Regions from separate parts of the Niabella terrae genome, predicted to be linked through region 1. Evidence: riboswitches for the same ligand, from Rfam matches in the RefSeq annotation. Region 1 holds a riboswitch; the other holds the start of a gene.
What was found. Region 1 has a riboswitch for cobalamin ahead of metE (5-methyltetrahydropteroyltriglutamate--homocysteine S-methyltransferase). Riboswitches for the same ligand answer to the same signal wherever they lie in the genome.

Region 1 (10,735 bases):
AACTTCCCGTTCTTTTGTCAAAAGCATTTACAAGGCCGAACAGGGAGATGTCCTTGCGCCGGAACGCGTGGGGGATTTTTATGTCGTGGGACTGTTAACTGAAGTCAATAAGAAAGGCACCATGACGGCGGCCAAAGCCAGAACCATGGTGGAACCCGTGCTGATCAATGAGAAGAAAGCGGCGCTGATCGCTCAGCAACTGGGTAAGATTACGAGCCTGGAAGCAGCCGCTTCCACCCTGAAACAACCGGTGGAAACAGCCGATAGCCTGCGGTTCTCTTCCCAGGCTTCTCAGGCGCTGGGATTCGAGCCCAAGGTCCTGGGTGCAGCCTTCAATAAAGAGAATGTCAGCAAAGTGATACCCCAACCGATTGCCGGTTCCCAGGGGGTATATATTTTGCGGGTGGATCAGTTATCCAATACACCGGTAGAAGCCGCCAATGTGGAACAGCTGCGTAATATGCGCTATATGCAAACCCGGCAACAGTCTCAGTTCCGCTCCCTGCAAGCCCTGCAGGAAGCCGCAGAAATTGAGGACAACCGCAGTACCTTCTATTAACCGGAATTATTCAGATATTAGCTATCCCGGCCCTGGTGGCCGGGATTTTTTTTCCCGGTGCTGACGGGAACCATTTACCCTCCGGAAATGTTATTTTTGGCATATGGAGCCCATCAGAAATAAAGTAGCCGAAAGTGGCATCATTACCCTGGACCTGGAAAAATTTTATCCGGCTGAGGCCCCGGTGGTGTTTGATATCAAAGATTACCTGTTTATGGGTATGATTCTGAAGGAAAAGGAGTTTCGGCAGGCCCTTAAGGAACTGGACTGGCAACCCTATAGCGGAAAGACGGTTATCATTACCTGCGGTGCTGATGCGATTATTCCCCTATGGGCGTATATGCTGATCACTTCTTACCTGCAACCCCTGGCTGCCTCGGTGAGCGCGGGTAACCCGGAGGAACTCCGGCGCCAGGCGGTCCTGGAAGCGATCTATGCCATTGATCCGGCCACCTATAGTGATAAAAGAGTGGTCATCAAAGGCTGTGGCGATATCGGCATCGGTCCGGAAGCCTATACGGCCATTACGACCGTATTATTGCCCGTGGTCAGAACCCTGATGTATGGGGAGCCCTGCAGCACGGTACCGATTTACAAAAAACGGTGAGCCAACAGCGGCTTCATCGCTGTTGAAGACCCGAACCTGTCCAGTAATGATCAATGATCCATATGAAATATATTGTACCTGTATTTTTGGGGGCCGGATTGTTATTGACAGCCGCTTCGGTCTGTAGTCAGCCTGCCGCCGGACCGGCGCGCGTAGCGGGCATCGCGGTTAATTATGATGAAGCCCAGGTAGGTGTCTACCGGCTTCCTGATCCTTTGCTGCTGGCAGATGGCCGGCCGGTAACCGACAGCGCTACCTGGATGCAGCAAAGAAGACCGGAAATCCTGCAGCTTTTAGAAACCAATCAGTTCGGCAGGATGCCCGCGGCGCTGCAGCCCCTGCGCTTTGCGGTAAGGGAACAAAACGGAAAAGCCCTGGGTGGCAGGGCGATCCGGCGACAGGTTACGCTTTATCTCGGCCCGGACAGCCAGGACCATAAACTGGAATTATTGATTTACCTGCCCCTGCAGCCCCGGCCGGCGCCCCTGCTGCTGCATCTGTCATTTGTTACCAATGCCATGGCCGTTGATGATCCGGCCCTGCAGCCCGCCATGGCCTGGATCAAGGGCCAGCCCCAGCTACAGACCAGCAGTAATTTTTCAAAAATCAATCCGGCGCCTTTTATTAACAGGGGCATCGGTTTTGCCACTTTGTATTATGGTGATATTGAACCCGATTTTAAAGCCGGCATCCGCTACGGAATACGCCGGCAATTTTATCCACCCGGGCAACCGCGGCCTGCGGATGGTGGGGGTGCCATTGCGGCCTGGAGTTGGGGGTTAAGTCGTGTCATGGATTATCTACAGCAGGATCCTGCCATAGACGGCCGCCGTATCGCCCTGCAGGGCGCTTCCCGTCTGGGCAAAACCGTGCTCTGGACAGGGGCGCGGGATCCCCGCTTTTCGCTGATCATTCCCAGTATTTCAGGGGAAGGCGGCGCCGCACTGAGTCGCCGGAATTTTGGGGAGACCATCAAAATGATAACCGATACCAATCGGTACTATTATCAGTTCGCCCCCAACTATCATTACTTTGCCGACGAGGTCCCGAATCTGCCCATGGACAGTCATATGCTGATTGCCCTGATTGCGCCCCGCCCGGTATTGATACAGAGCGGTGACCGGGATTTTTTTTCAGATCCCCGGGGTGCTTTCTTGGCCGTGCAGGCAGCTGAACCGGTTTACCGGCTATTTGGTCTTGCCGGTCCAGGCGATGGCGATATGCCCGCGGCAGGGGATCGCAGCCTGCTGCATCCCCTGGGCTATTACCTGCATGCCGGCGGACATACCGTATTGCCGGAGGATTATGACGTCTTTATACAGTTTATGCAAAAGCAATGGGGGCTGCGCTAAAGGCAGCCGGGCAGGCAGGGTGTTCAGAACCAGCCACGGCGTTTAAAAATCAGCAACATCCAAAGCGGGATGATCAGCATGGCGGCCACGGCGATCCAGAAGCCCCAGTGCTGGCCGCTTAAGGGTATCACCTGAAAGTTCATACCGAAGATGCCACCGATCACGGTAGCAGGTGCCAGCAGGCAGGTAACAATGGCCATCACTTTCATCACTTCATTGGTTTTCAGGTTGACATTGCTGATATAGAGGTCCTGCAATCCCATGACCATGTCCCGGTAATTTTCTACCAGGTCGATGGCCTGAACAATATGATCGTAAACATCCTTATAATACCGTTCGTTGCCGGTACTCAGCAGCTCGCTGTCGCTTTTGATCAACCCACTGACCACATCCCGGACAGGGAAAATATTTCTTTTTAGTACAATCAGTTCTTTACGAAGGACATTGATCAATGCCAGCGATCTTTTATTGGTGCTATGAACAATATACTCTTCCGCATCTTCGATCCGGTCGCGCAGCCGGTCCATGACAATAAAATAGTTGTCGACAATGGTATCTATCAGGGTATAATACAGGTAGTCGGCTTCCTTGGTACGTGTTTTACTCAAAGGAAGTTTCAGTCTTTCCCGCAGGGGACCGAACAGGTCCTTGGCCGGGTCATCCTGAAAAGTGACCACGAAGTTCTTACCCAGCACCAGGCTGATCTGTTCCTGATCTACGGTTCGTTTTTCTTCATTGTAGTACAGCATATTCATCAGGCTGAACAGGATGTCATCGATTTCGTCCATCTTTGGACGCTGATTGAGACTCAGAATATCTTCCTGCAGCAGGGGATGGATGCCAAAGACCGCACCCATCTTTTCAACGTCTTTTTTTCGCAACCCATCGATATTAATCCAGACGATGCCGCCGCGGTCCTTCAGTGCTGACAGTTCATCCAGTTGGCAGGCCTTGTATTCCTGTACGCCTTCTTTATTGTATACATAGGCCGTGATGATCACGGTGGTCGCTTCTTCCCGGACCGGGACCAGCGTGGGATTGACGGAAAGAATTTCCTTGGTACGGCTGGTGCCAAACAGTTCCAGAAGGTTGGGCAGGAACAGGTATCGCAGATATTTTTCGGGGTGCATGGGTACTTGCTGAAATTTTAAATTGAGGATCGGTCACCGTGTCATAACTAAGGTACCATTATTTTTTTGGCCGCTATCAGTCGGTACATCCCGGGAGCTGCAATCCTTCGGGATTACCGCTGCATTGCCTGGCCGAAAGTCAGTAGATTGCTGTCGGGATCCAGCAGGGAAAATTCGCGCTGTCCCCAGGGCTTGTCCTGCAGCGGGCCGTTGGGATGAATCGGTACGCCCGCTGTCCGCCATTGCTGATACAGCAGATTGATATCGTTACTACGAATATATACCTGACCATCGTTGGTATCTGGATCGAGGTCCTTAAAAAGGAAGAAATGTATTTCAATCTGGTCTTTAATCAGCATCAGGTAATCTTCATGGGCATCTGTACCCGTTAGCCGGAATCCCAGCTGATTGATATAATAGTTGCGGGTAATGGCTTTATCGCGCATCGGCAATTTGGGGTGGATCGCTGTAAGCATAATTTATGGATTTTCATAAAGGTCTGATAAATTAGCCCGTTTGCAACTGATCCGGATCAGAAAATATCAGTACCTGGCACGGACACGGCTCAGGGTTTCGGGGGCTATTTTCAGATAGGAGGCGATCATTTTTACCGGAAATACCGCAGCAACCAATGGTTTGGCACGGGTGACCAACCGGTATTTTTCTATAGGACTAAGGTCCTGATCGAACATTTCAGTGCGCAGACTGACCGGCATAAAAATACGGCTGAGCTGCAGAAATGCAGGTGACTGACCGATCAGATAATGGATGGATTCCAGGCGCAGTTCCAGCAGGCTGGATTTTTCAAAAGCTTTCAGGCTTAGGACAGCCGGCGACTGGTCCATCAGGCTTTGATGATCGGCCATCCACTCACCGGGCAGGTGCAGGTCCACCACTTGTTCTTCCAAATCCCGGATCAGCAACTGGTAGCAGGCGCCCGACTGAACGAAGAAAACGGAGCGGGCTACCTGACCGACACGGGTGATCAGTTCGTTTTTTTCAAAATGCCTGCGCTTTAATTGTTCCTCGAAGCGCAGCTGCGCCTCGGCAGGAAACCGGCCGATATCACTGAGTTGGGGAACTTGCATGGCGGTTATTTGATCATTTGCAGGGCCTTCTCCAGATCTTCCGGCGTATCAATGGCGATATTGGTATACCTGGTTTCGGCCATATAGATATCTATATCATGATAGAGAAAACGCAGTTGTTCGAGTTTCTCGGTCAGTTCCAACGGCGCCTGCGGTAATTGGGTAAAAGCCAGCAATGCTTCTTTGCGGAACGCATAAACACCGATATGCAGAAAATAATCTGCTGCTGCACCACCTTCCCGCAGGAAGGGAATCATACTGCGGCTGAAATACAGGGCCCGGCCCTTTTTGCTGGTAACGACCTTAACCATATTGGGGTTGGCGGCATCGGCAGAATCGTCCATCCGGCGCATCAGGGAGGCCACCCTTACGGCGGGATCCTCAAACAGCCGGACCAGTTTTTCCAAAGGTGCTTTCTGAATAAAAGGTTCGTCTCCCTGGACATTGACGATGACTTCGGCATCCAGACCCGCGGCCGCTTCTGCAATACGGTCGGTACCGCTTTCGTGGTGGCCGGTACTCATCAAAGCTTTGCCGCCCCTTTCGATGATTTCCCGAAAAATAATATCACTGTCCGTGACGACATATACCTGGTCGAACAGCCCGCTGTTTCTTGCGGATTCATAGGTATGTACGATGACCGGCCGGTCACCCAGGGGTTGCATCAGTTTGGCCGGGAAGCGGCTGGCCGCATACCGGGCCGGAATCATAGCGATGACTTTTTCCATAAAATACCTTTTAAAAGCGGGAAGGTACTACTGACTTCCGCAAGGAAGTTGAAAAATACGAATTTCTTCTTTCCGGGTGCCGGGTTTTGAGGAAGTTGGGGATTTAACGGTCCGGGGTTCCGGTATTTTTTCCGGATGACTTCCGCCGGAAAGGACTTTTCATGAGCCCGATAAAATCTTCATCTCGCTCATTGGGGTAATGCCGGTCCAGGCCATAGCGGATGCGGGTAGTTGGCAGGCTGGTAAAGGTACCCAGCAGCCGGTCCCAGAAGGAAAACACCGCGCCGTAATTACTGTCGGTATAGGGTTGTTTCCAGTGATGATGCACTTTGTGCATATTGGGAGAAATCAAAAGATAGCTGATGGCCCTGTCGATCGCCGGGGGTAAATTGATATTGGCATGGGTAAAGGCGGTGGCCAGCACCACCAGCGTCTGGTAAATCATGACGCCATACATGGGGGCTCCACTGACAAAGATCAGCAGCAGAAAGAAGATGCCGCGCAACAGGCTGTCTCCCGGATGGTGTCGCAGGCCAGTGGTCACGTCGACTTTATTATCGCTGTGATGGATCAGGTGATAGCGCCATAGATAAGCATTTTTATGCATGATCCAGTGCACCAGCCAACTGCTGAAATCGAGTGCCAGTACACTGATCAGAATGGTGATCCAGATATTGGCATTCATCCAGTAAACCATTCCCCATTGCTGATGGAGGCACCAGTCCGACAGCAGTACAATGAATACCGCCAGTCCGGTATGGATGATCAGGTGGATTACTGTAAAGCCGAAATTAACCAGTGCGTGCCGGAACTTGTTGCGCCTGTAAGCCAGCCGAAACAGGGGAATGGCGCCTTCGATGATCCAGAAAAAGAGCAGCCCACCCACCAGTAGGGCCATGCGCTCCAGCGGTCGCTGATCCAGGCTTGAAAAATAGGCAATCAGATCCTCCATGGTGATTCGTTCTTATATTCGATCGTATGGTATTTTAAAGTTACGGGAACGTCCCCGGATGCCTGTTCCGGATGCCGGTCGGCAGGCTGAGCTCTTGGCTTTCATCCATCGGCGTCCTTTCCGTTAATAATGGACAGTGCCCTTTCGATCTGGGGTGCCGCTACCATCAACTTAATGCCCGATGCATGAGTAAGCATCGTAACCGTGTATTCATCTTTGAGCCAGCAATTGATATGTTGATCCTGCAGGCGGCCCATCATCAGGTGGGCGCTGATATAATTGTCAAAAACGGCAGCAACGATAAATTCCATAGGCTAAAGTTAGGCAAAATCGGGCGGCAGGAAGGCGGTCGCAGTTTACCGGGTCAGACCTTACTTAATATTTTATTTTTTAGCATTCGGTTTTAAGTACCTTTGCGGCCTGATATAAGTTCTTTTCATTTTTCATCTGTCGGAGATGGTCCTCAATTCGCGTTGAGGATAATAGGGAACCGTGTGAAATTCACGGGCTGTCGCGCAACTGTAAGCAGCGTTCAAGGCCTTACCCCATATATCCACTGTAATTGTCCAAACAATTATGGGAAGGATGGTAAGCGCCGCTGTAAGCCAGGAGACCTGCCATTTCTGCACCAACAATGCTTTCGCGGTATAGAGCAATGATTGTCCGGATATTTTTTTATTTTCAGTTGCGTGGATGCCATTTCCCTGGCATGAACAGGCTGCTGAACGAAACGACCGTTCCTGTTATTCCTTGTTTTACCGTTTTAGCATTGTGAAGCTTGTAAAGAGCTTTTAATTGATTATTCATTTAAAAGTTAATGTAACATGCAAACACAGAACCTTGGCTACCCGCGTATTGGTAGCAACAGGGAACTCAAGAAGGCCAGTGAACAATACTGGTCAGGAACCATGACCGCCGCCGGTCTTGAGCAGGTTGCCACCACCATCAGCGCCGAAAACTGGCGGCTGCAGCAGGAGGCGGGTATCGATCTGATACCCGTCAATGATTTTTCCTATTATGATCAGGTGTTGGACACCGCCCTCATGGTCGGTGCCATCCCCGAACGGTTTCAGCCCCTGATGGATCCGCAGGTATGCAGCCCGCTGGATCTTTTATTTGCCATGGCCCGGGGCTACCAGCAACAGGGGTATGACCTGACTGCCCTGGAAATGACCAAATGGTTCGATACCAATTATCATTACCTGGTACCGGAATTTACCCGTGATCAGGAGTTTTCCTTTTTCAGCGCCAAAGTGATCGAGGCGTATCGGAAGGCTGCCGCCGCAGGGATACCTGCCAAACCCGTGCTGATCGGTCCCGTGACTTTTCTACTCCTGGGCAAGGAGAAGGAACCGGGCTTTGACCGGCTGGATTTGCTGGAAAGACTGCTGCCTGTCTATTTCGATGTGCTTCAGGCACTGAGTGATGCGGGAGCCACCTATATTCAGCTGGATGAACCGGCACTTGCCCTCGACCTCAGTGAGACCGCCCGCTGGGCCCTGGCGCATACCTATAACGCGCTGAAAAAGCGATTTCCATTACTGAAAATCATCCTGGCCAATTATTTCGACTGTTTCGGCGATAACCTGGAAACGGCACTGAGCCTGCCGGTGCATACCCTTCACCTGGATCTGGTGCGCTGCCCCGCACAACTGGATGATATCCTGGCCAGGGCCTTTATCCATACCAGGACCCATTTGTCACTGGGACTGGTAGACGGCCGCAATGTCTGGAAGAATGACTATCAGCGCTCCCTTAACCTGATCCTTAAGGCAGTAGCTGCCATCGGATCCGAAAGGATATGGATTGCGCCCTCCTGCTCCCTGCTGCACTGCCCCTGCGACCTGGAACTGGAACCCGCTTCCGATTCCCTGCCGGATGAAATCCGACAATGGATGGCTTTTGCCCGGCAAAAACTGGATGAACTGGTAGCACTCCGGCAAATTGCCAGTGCTCCCGACAGCCTTCAGTCCCGGGAAGCACTGGCCGCCAATCAGCAGGCGATGGAGCGCCGCCGTCAGTCTCCGGTTATCCATGATCCGGCGGTTCGGGAGCGGATGGCCGGCCTGTCTGATTCGGATGCACGACGTTCCCGACCTTTCGCTGTACGGAAGCCAATGCAGCAGCAGGAACTGGCACTGCCGCTGCTGCCGACGACCACTATCGGGTCCTTTCCGCAGGTTGCGGAAATCCGGCGCTGGCGGTCGCAACTGCGCAACAGTCAAATTTCGGCGGCGACCTATGAACAACAACTGAAATCAGCAATAAAAAAAGCCATTGAATGGCAGGAAGCCATTGGTCTGGATGTGTTGGTACATGGTGAATTTGAACGCAATGATATGGTGGAGTATTTCGGAGCGCAACTCCGGGGTTTTGCTTTTACCCAGAACGGCTGGGTTCAGAGCTATGGCAGCCGTTGCGTCAAACCTCCGGTCATCTATGGAGATGTTTCCCGACCTGGTCCGATGACGGTGGCGTGGAGCCGTTATGCGCAGTCTCTGACAGACAAGCCTGTAAAGGGGATGCTGACAGGACCGGTAACGATGCTACAATGGAGCTTTGTCCGGGATGATCAGCCCCGAAAAGACAGCTGTAATCAGTTGGCTTTGGCCATACGGGAGGAAGTACATGATCTGGAGCAGGCTGGCATTCGTATGATCCAGATCGATGAACCAGCCATCCGCGAAGGACTGCCCCTGCGCAAAGCGCAACAGGCAGCCTATCTGAACTGGGCAGTAACTGCCTTTCGTATAGCCGCCGGTGGGGCTGCAGCCGGCACGCAGATCCATACCCATATGTGTTATGCCGAGTTCAATGATATGATCCGTTCCATTGCTGAAATGGATGCCGATGTGATCACCATTGAGACCTCCCGTTCCCAAATGGAACTGCTGGAGGCTTTCCGGAATTTTAGCTATCCGAATGATATTGGTCCGGGTGTATATGATATCCATTCACCGAGAATACCTTCCGTCCGTGAAATAAAGCAGCTGCTGGAAAAAGCCCTGGAGTTTATTCCGGCGGAGCGACTCTGGGTCAACCCGGATTGTGGGTTGAAAACCCGGGGCTGGGAAGAAACCAGGGCCGCGTTGGAAGCCATGGTGGCTGCCGCCCATGGCCTGCGGGAGCAATTGAAACAGCCGGTTGCGGTTGAATAGTGTGCTACAATACGATCATGTCTGCTGTTCCCAAAAAGGACAGCAGACATGTTTTTAAGGCACCGCCCGGGTAGTTCACTTGGAGACGGGCCGGGGATTGAACTGTACATTGCTGCGGATCTGGTCGGTCACCGCGTTCAGGGTATTGTAAATGCCCTCAAAATATTGGCCCTTGGCTGCTAACGGCTGGTACTGGCTGTCCAGAATTGCTGCCGCTTTTTCCTGGGTGAGGAACTTGCCGACATAGGCCCCGAAATCAATATGGGCCTGTGCCAGGGATTTACTGAAACTTATCACCATTACTTTCTGGCTGCCACCATGGGCCTGATCCCAATCCGCCAGGTCCTGCCGGTTGTATTGAAAAGTGCCGGAAGGTGCCGCAAAGCCGCTGATGGTATTTATTTTTATTGCAATCAGGTTGCTTTTCTCGAAGGTTCTGGCAATAGTATCCAGTTTCTTTTGCTGTTCCGGGCTGAGCAGGCTCTCGTAGTCATACACGAAATTAACATCAGCTGCAGTGGGTTGGTGCTGCCTGGGTTGGACGATACCTGGCCTGTCGGTATTTTTTTCCGCAACGGCACTGTTCACGGATCTGGAAGCGCCACAGCCGACAGCCAGCAGGAAGAAAAAGCCGCTTACCGCGGATAACAGAACGGGGGAAAGGGGTGCGTTTTTGATAAAGAATCGATTTTAAAGTTAAAAAAAATAGCAAAATCCCGGGGGATTCTGCTATTTGCAGCAAATTCGGTGCCATGGGCGGTCCGGGTTATGATTTTACTGATTGAGCATCAATGGCATTACCAGCATCAACAGTTCTTCATTTTCATCCTGGTCCACAGGTTTGATCAGCCCCGCTTTGGAAGGCGTGCTCAGTTCCAGATAGACTTCTTCGCTGTCGGTACTGTTGAGCATTTCGATGAGGAACTTGGCATTAAATGCAATTTTCAGATCTTCTCCGTTATACTGGCATTTCATGCGTTCATTCCCTTCAAAGCTGAAATCGACGTCCTGGGCTTCCAGCTGCAGCTCACTGCCGCTGATATCCAGGGCTACCTGATATGTACTTTTGTTACTAAAAACACTAACCCGACGCAGGGCGCCCAAAAACTCCTGGCGGTTGACGGTCAGCCGGTAGGGATTTTCTGTGGGAATGACCACTTT
Region 2 (10,735 bases), on a different contig from region 1:
AAAATCAGGATGAAATGGGTGAATGATACGTTCTACCAGGGGATGACTGTCCAGAAAAGCCACCACTTTTTCGGTGGTTTGACGGATCCGCTCCAGCCGCATCGGCAGGGTGCGCAAACCGCGAAGCAATAGCCAGGCATTAAAAGGCTGCAGTCCGCTGCCGATGGTCATGAAATCCGCATCAAAAATTTTTTTAATCATGGCTTTGCTGCCGCAGAGCACACCACCGAGGGTATCACTATGGCCTCCGATAAATTTGGTGGCAGTCTGCATGGCTATATCGATGCCGGCGGTGATGACAGGCTGATAAAGCGGACCGCAGTAGGTATTGTCGATAAAGGTAATGATCCCACGGGCACGGGCCAGTGCCGCAATTTCCTGTAAAGGCTGCAGCTGATAGGTCCAGCTATTGGGCGATTCCAGGTAAAACAGGACGGTATTGGACTGGATGGCACCTTCCCAGTCGCTGATCGTCTTGCCATCAATATAACTGACTGTGACATTGAACCGGGGTAAGCTGCGGTCAAAAAGCTGTCGGGCCGAACTGTAGGGATCACTTACTGAAACGATATGATCTCCGGCCTTCAGATGGGCGATCACCCCGGCATAGATGGCTGCGGCGCCGCTGTTGAAAAGCAGGCAATCTTCTGCCTGATCCAGCGCCGCCAGCTTACGGGCCAGGATGGCCGTCGTAGGGTTATTGCTTCTGCTGTACAAGTAGGCCGATCGCTCATCCGTAAACGCCTGTCCGAAACTATCAATATCGTCAAACGCAAAATTACTGGCCTGAAAGATCGGCGGCGCGATGGCGTTGAAATAATTACTGCGGTCTTCGCCCAATTCATTGATAATGGAAGAAAGGTTCATGATGTTTTTCTTTTATCGCGACCATGATAAGCGGCAAAATAGATGCACATAAAAAATAACAGTACGCCGCTGCCAATTAGCGCGGCATACCCATTGTTGCGATAGTCCAGTGTGATACTGACAGCTACAAAAATATAAGTGATAATAAACAGAAGGGGTAGCAGCGGGTACCAGCGCATTTTATAGATACCGGTGCCATCCAGATGCGCTGTTTTTCTGCGGATGACAAAAATACTGGCTGCGGAGAGTGCCATGCCAAAACAATCCAGAAAAATCGTAAAGCTCAGAATCCGGTCAAAAGCTTCCGCCCAGAAAACTACCAGTACCGCAATCGCAGAGAAGATACTTAAAGAAGCCACCAGCACGCCTTTTTTGTTGGTACGGCCACAGAGAGCGGGCAATACGCCATCCCGGCTCATGGCATACATCACACGGGGATTGCTGAGCAGGGAACCATTGATATATCCTAGGACGCCGAGGAATAGCAGAACGGAAAGAATGATTTCTGCTTTAGGACCCAGCACCTGTGCGGCCATAATCGCGGCAATATTTTTACTTTCTTTCAGGTTTTCAAAACCAATTACTTTGACATAGGCATAGTTCACCAGCATATAGAGGGTGACGATCAGCAGGATACCGGCAAAAATACTTCGGGGCAGGGTACGGGAGGCGTTTTTGACTTCGTCGCCGAAATTAATCGTCTGTTGATAGCCACCAAAAGTGAAGCTTACCGCTACCAGTCCGATGCCAAAGGATTTGATATAGTCCCGAATACCGGGGGTGGCTGATGCTGTACTGGAGATTTCCTGCAAAGGCGGCGTTTCGGCAAAAAATACCGGTAAGATCAACAGGATGACCAGGCCGATTTTTACCAGCATCAATAGATTCTGCGTCCGGGAGCTCATTTTAAGACCTAGCATATTTACTCCGTAAAAAATAATAACAGATACAATTGCCACCATGACTTCAGGTGTGGTGGTATCTGTGGCCTGTGGAAAAACAACGCCGGTAATATATTCACTGCCCACCAGGGCTACAGCTGCCAGGGAAGCCGCATTACTTACCAGTATGATACAATTGATAGCAAAAGCAATCGAAGGATGGTAGGCGTAGGCGAAGACCCGATAATAGCCGCCTGTGGACGGCATGCGTGCGCCGATCTCCGCATAGGTCAGGGCGCCGCAAAGCGCTACCAATCCGCCCGCCAGCCAACAAAGAAAATATGTGAGTATATCGGGTGCGGCCTGGGCCACATTGACGGGGGTCCGGAAGATACCCATCCCGATGACAAAACTCACCATGATCATGGTAAGATCGAAAATACCCAGTTGCTTTTTCATGAAAAGGAAAGGTAAAGAATAATTCGCAGCGCGGCGTCGCTTACAAGGATACTGACACCGGAATTTTTGCCAGCTGCCCGGTCTTCTGTAATTTAGAATATTCAAAAACAAAACAACATGATGACTTTTATAAAGCAGCCCTGGCCCTGGTATCTGGCCGGACCACTGATTGGTCTGATCGTACCCCTGCTGTTGTTGCTGGGCAATAAGAAGTTCGGTGTTTCTTCAAGTCTGCGTCATATTTGTGCGGCTTGTATACCAGCCGGCATATCCTTTTTTAAATACGACTGGAAGCGGGAGTCCTGGAACCTGTTTTTCGTAGCAGGAATGGCGCTCGGCGGCTTTATTGCCATCCGGTTCCTAGCTGATCCGGCGGGACTGCAAATATCACCTGCGCTGACCGCCCAATTGCAGGTTGCTGGGATCCGGCCGGAAGGCTCCTTATTGCCACCCGAAATTTTTAGCTGGCAGGGACTGATGACGGGCAGGGGATTGCTCTTGATGGTTGGTGGTGGTTTTTTAGTGGGCTTTGGTACCCGCTGGGCCGGTGGTTGTACCAGTGGTCATGCGATCATGGGATTGAGTAACCTGCAATGGCCGTCCCTGGTAGCGACGTTATGTTTTATGATCGGCGGTTTTATAATGACCTGGCTGATTCTTCCCTACATTCTACAATATGTCTGATAATATGGAACCTCAATTCATACAAAACAGCACCACAGCTTCCCAAAGGACTGAGCCCAATGGAGATCCTGCCATCGAAACAAAGCCAGGCAGACGGCAGGCTGGTTGGGTGTACTTACTGGCCGGCATTTTTCTGGGCATTCTCTTTGTCAAAGCGGAAATTATTTCCTGGTTCCGGATCCAGGAAATGTTCCGGCTGCAAAGTTTTCATATGTATGGAGTGATCGGTTCTGCGGTTCTTGTGGGTACGATATCGGTTTGGCTGATCAAAAAATGGAACCTGAAAACTTTAAGAGGCGAAACGATCGATATCGCACCGAAAAGATTTCAGAAGGGCCAGGTATATGGTGGCCTGCTCTTCGGGCTGGGCTGGGCCATGACCGGCGCCTGCCCCGGACCTCTGTACAGCCAGATCGGCGCCGGCTTTTCCGTCGTGGTCATTGTTTTGCTGAGTGCAATTGCCGGTACCTGGGTCTATGGATCCTTACGGCATAAACTACCGCATTAGCCCACCACCGATTTTTAATTAGCCTGTGGGGTAAGGGGTGATGCGGTTAATATTGTAATTCTAATTGTTCCAATAAAAACAGAATCGAGGACCCTCCCAGGGACTCCAGCTCCAGTTGATCTGTATCCCAGATGGCCAGGCTGTCCCGGTCGTGCAGCAAACGGCCTTCGATTTCGAAGGATCCCTGTATGACAAAGCAAAAACATCGATTATTTTGACTGCATAATTTGTATGTGGCTTCCCGGCGCATTTCAAATTTTCCGATCGAGACCCGCAAATCCTGAGAATGGAAAAGATCCGTCATTTCATTTTGGGTCAACCCCAGATTGAAAGCATATCGCGAGAAGCCCTCGCCCTGTTGGTAGGACGCCTGTATTTCGATGACCAGGTAGTTGACCAGACAGGATTCATAGGGGTTGGTAATAGTAATCGGGCGCGCTCCATTAAAAATCAGAATTTCACCGCAGGGTATTTCAATTTCCTCAGCCCCGATCTGTACTTGTAAGGTGCCAACGACCGGCAGCAGGATACTGACCGGGGAAAGAGAATGATCCTGGGAGCATAGAGGTGCCAGGGTAAAGTCGGTCAGTTGCCTGAGCAGCGGCATGGCGGGTCGCTGGGGTGTAATAGCCTGAATGCATCTGGTCGTTTCTGTTTCCATTTTCCGATAATGGTCAGCTAAGTATATCGTTGCAGCGCAGGGAGGTTTCATGAATGGGATATTGGATGGAGTGAATACTTAGAAATGGCTGTAATGCCACCAGGTCAGTTTCCAGTGGATTGTTATCCTGCATCTGTTTTTCGGATCCCGTGGAAATCAGCAAATATGCTCCGATGGTATCCAGCCATAACAAGGGTTCACTATAAAAATAAATGGAAATCCGATGGCGCTGACGGTCCCGGATATCACTGTCTATGATCTCGAAACGAAACAGATGAAAAGGCAGACAAGTTTTTCCCAAAGCGTTTTTAATATCAGGAATCCGCCCATGCAGTTGCCTGATATAGCCTGTTGCTGCAGAACTCACCAGAAAATGTAGTTTTTCTACCGCCGGCACTTGCTGTAACAGATCGGAAAAGCTGGTGTATTGCTTCTCGCTATTATAATACTGGAATTGCATCAGCAGTTCTTTGTAAGTAGCTTCAAAAACCGCTTTATCCCAGTACCCGCTGCTTTCGCTATCGATAATCTTTCGATAACTCAGTTGTATTTTTTTCAAGGCCATTGATTTGAAAAAATTATCCGCCGTTGACATTGATCGTATGGGTAAGCAGGTATCCTTCTGTCGTGTTCCCGGTAAGGGTAGCCAATTCCCGTGTCAGCGAATCTGCAAAAACATTGTCACGGTCATTGGAAGTATCCTGTGTTCCTCTTGATTTATAGGGAGAAACTGTTGTATAGACGGCGTTGCAGATATCCGTGGGAAAAGCGATTTGGGTGACAAGCAGCGATTGTCCGCTCTTGTTGTAGATATGTACATGGATATGCGGGGCCCTGCCGGAATACCAACCCGGAAAGATGCTGGTAAAGCTCACCAGGCCGTTCTGGTCTGTCGTTTGGCGACCGCGCAACCAATGTGCATTGGTATAGTTGGTAGATTGCATACCCGTTCCGCCGTATTCGGAATAGTTGCCTGCGGTATCACAATGCCAGATATCTACGATCGCGTCTGCCAGTGGGGCGCAATCCTGGTTGCGGTTGGACACGGTAATGTTAACCGTTAAAAGGAGACCGCTGCGGTCACCTCTTATATCAGGCTGCGCCAGCGTCGATGGACTGTGGGTGGGAAACGGTCCTTCCGTTTCAGCTGGTGTAGCGGCACAGGGGCCATCTTCAGTGGCATTATCGATGGCATCGCTTTTTTTGCAGGCTTGGGAAAGCGGCGCGACAAAAGCGACACCGAGTGCGGTTAATCCCGTCGTGAGAAATTTTTTTCTTTCCATATACTTTTTTTATTTCCGTACAAGAATAGAAAAGATGCCCGGGGAGCGGAAATCCAATAGGTAACAGGCCCGAATGTGTCGGTAAATCCCTTAAGAACTTGTTAAGAGCAGGGCCGCGGGAATGGATCAGGTTTTACCCAGTCTTTGATTGAGATCGGACATATACCGCTCACTGACCGGCAATGCTACCGCATTGGAAAGGGTTATCTTTCGGCCTGTAATCATGGTAATAGCCGTGAAAGCCACAATATAACTTCGATGGATACGCATAAAACGGTCCTCAGGAAGCTGCTCCTGTATTTTTTTCAATGACAATAATGTCAGTACAGGTTTGCCTTGTTTCAGATGAATTTTAATATAGTCATCCAGACTCTCGATGTACAGAATCTCAGAGATGGCGATTTTTAACATCCGGTATTCGGAATGGACCAGAATAAATTCATCTGCGGCAGGACCGGCTCGGCGGCCTTGCCGGAGCGCTTTATTGACTGCTTTTTCAAATCGTTCGGCAGAAAATGGTTTCAGCAGGTAGTCGATGGCTTCCAGTTCAAATCCTTCCAGCGCGAATTCTTTATAAGCTGTTGTAAATATGACCATGGGTGGGTGGGCCAATTGCCGGATCACACTGGTACCATTGATATCCGGCATGTCAATATCGATAAAAAGCAGATCGGGATCAGCGGCACGCAGGTAACGCAGTCCTTCCATTGCATTGTCAAAAACAGCATCCAGTCGGATATCCGAAATAGACGCAGCAAAATTACGGATGATTTCCAACGCCAGGGGCTCGTCGTCTATGGCTACGGCACTTAATTCCATGATCCAGCTATGTTTATTTGAAGGTCAACGACAAAATAATCGCCTTCGGCGCCTGTTTTCAGGGTATAGGCGCCTGGGTATAGGAGTTCCAGACGCTGCTGTACATTGCTGAGACCAGTGCCGTCCCGCTGTTCGCCCATAAGGTTCCGTAGAAGAAGATTGCGGGTATGCAGGGTGATGACTTTTTGATCGGCATAAATCGAAATATCGATCCTGGAAGGCTGGTTTTTACTGATGCCGTGCTTAAAGGCATTTTCAATAAAGGGCATCAGGACCAGCGGTGCCAGCCTTGTTCCGACATACACACCTTTCAGGCTATATTGCAAACCAGTCATTTTACCCATCCTGAGCTTTTGCAGTTCTATATAATCATTAATGGCAGCTATTTCTTTTTCCAGGGGTACAAAATCCTGGCTGGCTTCATCGGTAATGTATCGCATGATATTGGAGAGCCGCAGCAGCGCGGCAGGGGTCTTGTCGCTCTTTGTAAGGGCCAGGGCATATATATTGTTGAGGGTATTGAAAAGAAAATGCGGACTTACCTGGGCTTTCAGAAAGGCCATTTCCGCACGAATTTTCTGAACCTCTGCCTTGGATTTGTTGTTTTCCGCAATCCGCCACTGACGGGACAGCACCAGCAGGGAACTGCCCGCCAGGGTCATGAAAAATAAAATCAGACTAATAATATCCAGAGGTATGGAACTGGCAGTTGGTCGGCCAGGGGGCGGAATTCCTGGCTGGTAATTTCTGTGTACTGGTGGTCCCCCTGCGGGACCCCTGGGGGCGGTAGTTTCTCCGGGCGGTAGTTGGGGAGGCGTCCGGTACTCGTGAGCTGCTCTCCCGGATAAAGCCGGACGAAGAGGTTGCATGACCCGATCGAATGGACTAAGCCAGAGGCAGGTCAGTAACAGCAAAATCGCTATCAGGATATAACTTAAATATTTTTTTTTGAGAAAAAAGATGGGAATCAGCAGTTTGGTGTTAAGATAAAATAGGGCAATATAAAAAAAGATAAAACCTAAAAACGGCGCACTGAATATAATCCGGCTATAGGAAATGCCGGAGGCGTCACCATTTTGGAGAAAGGAAGCCATCAGAAAACTGAACAGCAGCCAACCGCCCCCATGCATGGATATTCGTCGTATTTTATTCATGTCAGCAACAAACTTACTGCAAATCCTTATTTTTGCCGCGATTTCGGGTGCCCCCGGATATGTAGGGGGCTTAATAGGGAAGCCGGTGTAATTCCGGCGCTATCCCCGTAGCTGTAAAGAAGCCTGTTTTGTCTGATGAAAAGGACGTAACCGACAATCAGGTATTGGCTGATACCACTTCCGTGTACGAACGGAGGGAAGGTGCCGATACTGCTTCAAGCCAGAAGACCTGCCCGAAGTCAAGTAACAATCATTCAGGCTTTCGGGTGAAAGGCGTGAGATGTAATCGCCTTTGCGTTTATATTTTCAACTACTTATTTCCTGAAGCCAGTCAAACCACAATTCTGAAACATGAAAAGAACATTTGTTGTGATGGCTGCGCTCGCATTTTTCAATTCGCTGCAGGCTCAAAACCCATCTTTCGATTCAACATTAGAAGAAGTTAGTATAACCGCCACCCGTTTTCCCAAAAAACTCAGTGAAACCGGGAAACTGGTGACCATCATCAGCCGGCAGCAGCTGGAACGAGCAGGAGGAAAAGATGTAGCCCAGCTACTCAACGAACAGGCCGGCATTGTCATCAATGGTGCAAATACTTCGCTGGGTAAGGATAAATCAGTTTTTATACGAGGTGCTGCCAATGCGTATACCGCGATTCTGGTCAATGGCGTTCCCGTCAATGATCCAACAGGTGTGGGCGGGGCGTTTGATCTGCGGATGATTCCTGTGGAAGCAATTGAAAGAATAGAGATCTTAAAAGGCGCACAAAGCACCCTATACGGCACCGACGCTGTTGCCGGCGTTATTAATATTATTACCCGCAAAGGAACCACGCAAAAAGCGCAGCTCTACGGTGGGCTGAACTATGGGCGTTATAAACATTTCAAGGGTCAGGCCGGCCTCAGTGGCAGTCTGGGAAGTGCTGCCTATAATATATCCTTTGTTCACGATGAAACTGAAGGGATTTCCGAAGCAAAGGATACCCTGGGTAATCAGGATTTTCCACGCAATGGTGCCCTGCGTAATGCGGTGAGCATTGATCTGAATGGGGCCGTGACCGAGGCATTCCATGTAAAACCATTTTTTCGCTATGCCTACCTAAAAACCAGCTTTGCTGATGATGCGTTTTCCGGAGGGCAGAATCCTTTTAACTCCCGATTGCTGACAGCAGGAACCCAGGCGGTCTATCAATGGAATAAGGTCAGCCTTACGGGGCTTTTTTCCTATGATGAAGTGGAAAGACATTATCCGGGAGGTTATGTGGAAGATTACGGAGGTTCCAAAAAAACGGCAGAAGTTTTTTCAAAAATTGACTGGCTGAACCATTTTCAAACCCTGGCGGGTTTGCGCTATGATAATATCCGGATGAAAGCACCCAACCCCACAACGGCCGATACCAGTGTACAAATGCTGAGTCCTTTTATCTCACTGTTCCTGAACAACCTCAGTGGTTTTAATCTGGAGCTGGGTGGGCGCCTGAATCATCATTCACGATACGGTAATAATTTTACCTATTCCGTCAATCCATCCTATCTGATCGGTGAAAAAATCAAACTGTTTGTGAATTATGGTACGGCATTCCGGGCGCCGGCACTGTCGGAACTTTATGGCGCTTTCGGCGCGAATCCCGAACTGAAACCTGAAACATCAGCTACCCTGGAAGGCGGTGTTCAGTATGGGAAGACCGACCAGCTGCTGCGGATCCGGGCCAGTGCTTTTTCCCGGCGCACCAAACAAATTATTGTCTATATGGGGAGTTCCGGGGGCTATCAGAATTTCAGTAAACAGGAAGATCATGGATTTGAAATTGAGCCTGAGCTCAGGTTCAATGAGCGCCTTCGTTTAAAACTGTTTTATACCTATACGGATGGGACCGTTACCACATCCACTGCTTCGGGCAGTGATACCAGCTATCATAATTTATTCAAAAGACCCAAACATATCCTGGGGGCAGATCTGGGCTTCCAGGTCAGCAAGGATTTATACCTGAGTACGCATCTGCAGTATAATGGTAAGCGTACAGATCTGTATTTTGAACCCGTGCCTCCTTACGGTCAATTGGTGAAGCCCCTGGATGCCTATACCCTATGGGACGCTTATGCAGAATACCTTTTTTTCGGGGGCCGGTTGAGCACCTTTCTGCAACTGAATAATATCCTGGATGCGGACTATTACGAAATATACGGTTACAGCGTACTGGGAAGGCGGCTGACCACCGGTTTCCGCGTTCGGCTATAGCCCGACGACAACTTTGTGCTGTAATCCTGTATCATCTGTTAACTTTGCTAAAAATCAGCCGTATGGAGATTGATTACAAAGCAATTCTGACAGTCAGCTTTACCCTTTTTGCAATCATCGACATTATTGGTTCCATACCGATACTGATTGCTATAAAAAGCAAGTCGGGCGGCATCAGGGAACTGCGGGTAACGGTGATAGCAGGTGCATTGATGATCCTGTTTCTGTTCCTGGGCGATCCTATTTTGAATATCCTGGGTCTGGATGTCGGCTCATTTGCCGTGGCGGGATCCATTGTGATTTTTATTCTTGGACTGGAAATGGTTCTGGGTGTAGAATTTTTCAAGTCCGACGGTGATGTGAAAGCAGCCACCGTGGTGCCACTCGCTTTTCCGCTGATTGCGGGGTCAGGAACCTTGACCACAATTATGTCTTTGAAAGCCAATTATAAAGTGCAGACCATCCTGATCGCCATTTTGTTAAATCTGATCGTTATATATATCGTAATGCGTTCGCTCAACGGTATTTCCCGGATGCTGGGGTCCAGTGGTTTGGTTGCGGTTAGAAAGTTCTTCGGTGTTATTCTGCTGGCAATTTCCGTAAAAATCTTTGTCAGTAACGTGGCCGGATTGCTGCCAGGGGGGTAAAAACAGAAACTTTCGTCCTTTTTTCGAGTAAATGACACTGGAATCAGAGAATAGTCTTAAATTTGCCGGCTCAAAATGCCGGATGTGTTTTGCCGGTTTTGGCCTCGTAGTACAATGGATAGTATAAGAGTTTCCGAAGCTCCAGATACAGGTTCGATTCCTGTCGAGGCTACTTATGCAAAATGGCGCTTAGTGGCGCCACTTGATGATTGACCTTTGATGACAGAGATATTAATTAATAGAATAAAATCTATTATAGACATAGACGCAAATGAGGTAGATAGCATAAAACTACTGTGGAAAGAAAAATCCATTAAAAAAGGCGACTACTTTTTAGCAGAGGGACAAGTTTGCACGCAAGTGGGCTATATTGTAAAAGGACTAATGCGTTATCACATTAATCACGATGGAGAGGATAAAACATATGCTTTTGCACAAGAAAATCATTTTATCTGCAACTATGAAAGTTTTATACCCAAAACACCCTCAACAAAAAACATCCAGGCATTAGAAGACTGTGAAATTTTGCAGATC

Region 2: linked by a shared signal. The riboswitch ahead of ACYVI9_RS11240 (TonB-dependent receptor plug domain-containing protein) and the one ahead of metE (5-methyltetrahydropteroyltriglutamate--homocysteine S-methyltransferase) in region 1 are both predicted to bind cobalamin.

What each region holds. Positions count from the first base shown of each region.
Region 1 covers NZ_BAAGRD010000001.1:578,491-589,225, reverse strand. The annotation lists gene ACYVI9_RS02650 (peptidylprolyl isomerase) at 1-559, shown strand, start outside; gene ACYVI9_RS02645 (DUF2480 family protein) at 663-1,166, shown strand; gene ACYVI9_RS02640 (alpha/beta hydrolase family protein) at 1,229-2,518, shown strand; gene corA (magnesium/cobalt transporter CorA) at 2,542-3,648, opposite strand; gene ACYVI9_RS02630 (bleomycin resistance protein) at 3,762-4,124, opposite strand; gene ACYVI9_RS02625 (Crp/Fnr family transcriptional regulator) at 4,191-4,736, opposite strand; gene kdsB (3-deoxy-manno-octulosonate cytidylyltransferase) at 4,742-5,464, opposite strand; gene ACYVI9_RS02615 (sterol desaturase family protein) at 5,568-6,416, opposite strand; gene ACYVI9_RS02610 (putative signal transducing protein) at 6,518-6,727, opposite strand; cobalamin riboswitch at 6,857-7,052, shown strand; gene metE (5-methyltetrahydropteroyltriglutamate--homocysteine S-methyltransferase) at 7,241-9,574, shown strand; gene ACYVI9_RS02600 (TPM domain-containing protein) at 9,650-10,162, opposite strand; gene dnaN (DNA polymerase III subunit beta) at 10,349-10,735, opposite strand, start outside.
Region 2 covers NZ_BAAGRD010000008.1:705,644-716,378, forward strand. The annotation lists gene ACYVI9_RS11195 (trans-sulfuration enzyme family protein) at 1-867, opposite strand, end outside; gene ACYVI9_RS11200 (APC family permease) at 864-2,207, opposite strand; gene ACYVI9_RS11205 (YeeE/YedE family protein) at 2,325-2,891, shown strand; gene ACYVI9_RS11210 (DUF6691 family protein) at 2,896-3,399, shown strand; gene ACYVI9_RS11215 (pirin family protein) at 3,446-4,060, opposite strand; gene ACYVI9_RS11220 (hypothetical protein) at 4,074-4,619, opposite strand; gene ACYVI9_RS11225 (dioxygenase family protein) at 4,639-5,343, opposite strand; gene ACYVI9_RS11230 (LytR/AlgR family response regulator transcription factor) at 5,470-6,162, opposite strand; gene ACYVI9_RS11235 (sensor histidine kinase) at 6,153-7,316, opposite strand; cobalamin riboswitch at 7,345-7,567, shown strand; gene ACYVI9_RS11240 (TonB-dependent receptor plug domain-containing protein) at 7,668-9,554, shown strand; gene ACYVI9_RS11245 (MarC family protein) at 9,617-10,201, shown strand; tRNA gene ACYVI9_RS11250 (tRNA-Arg) at 10,302-10,373, shown strand; gene ACYVI9_RS11255 (Crp/Fnr family transcriptional regulator) at 10,421-10,735, shown strand, end outside.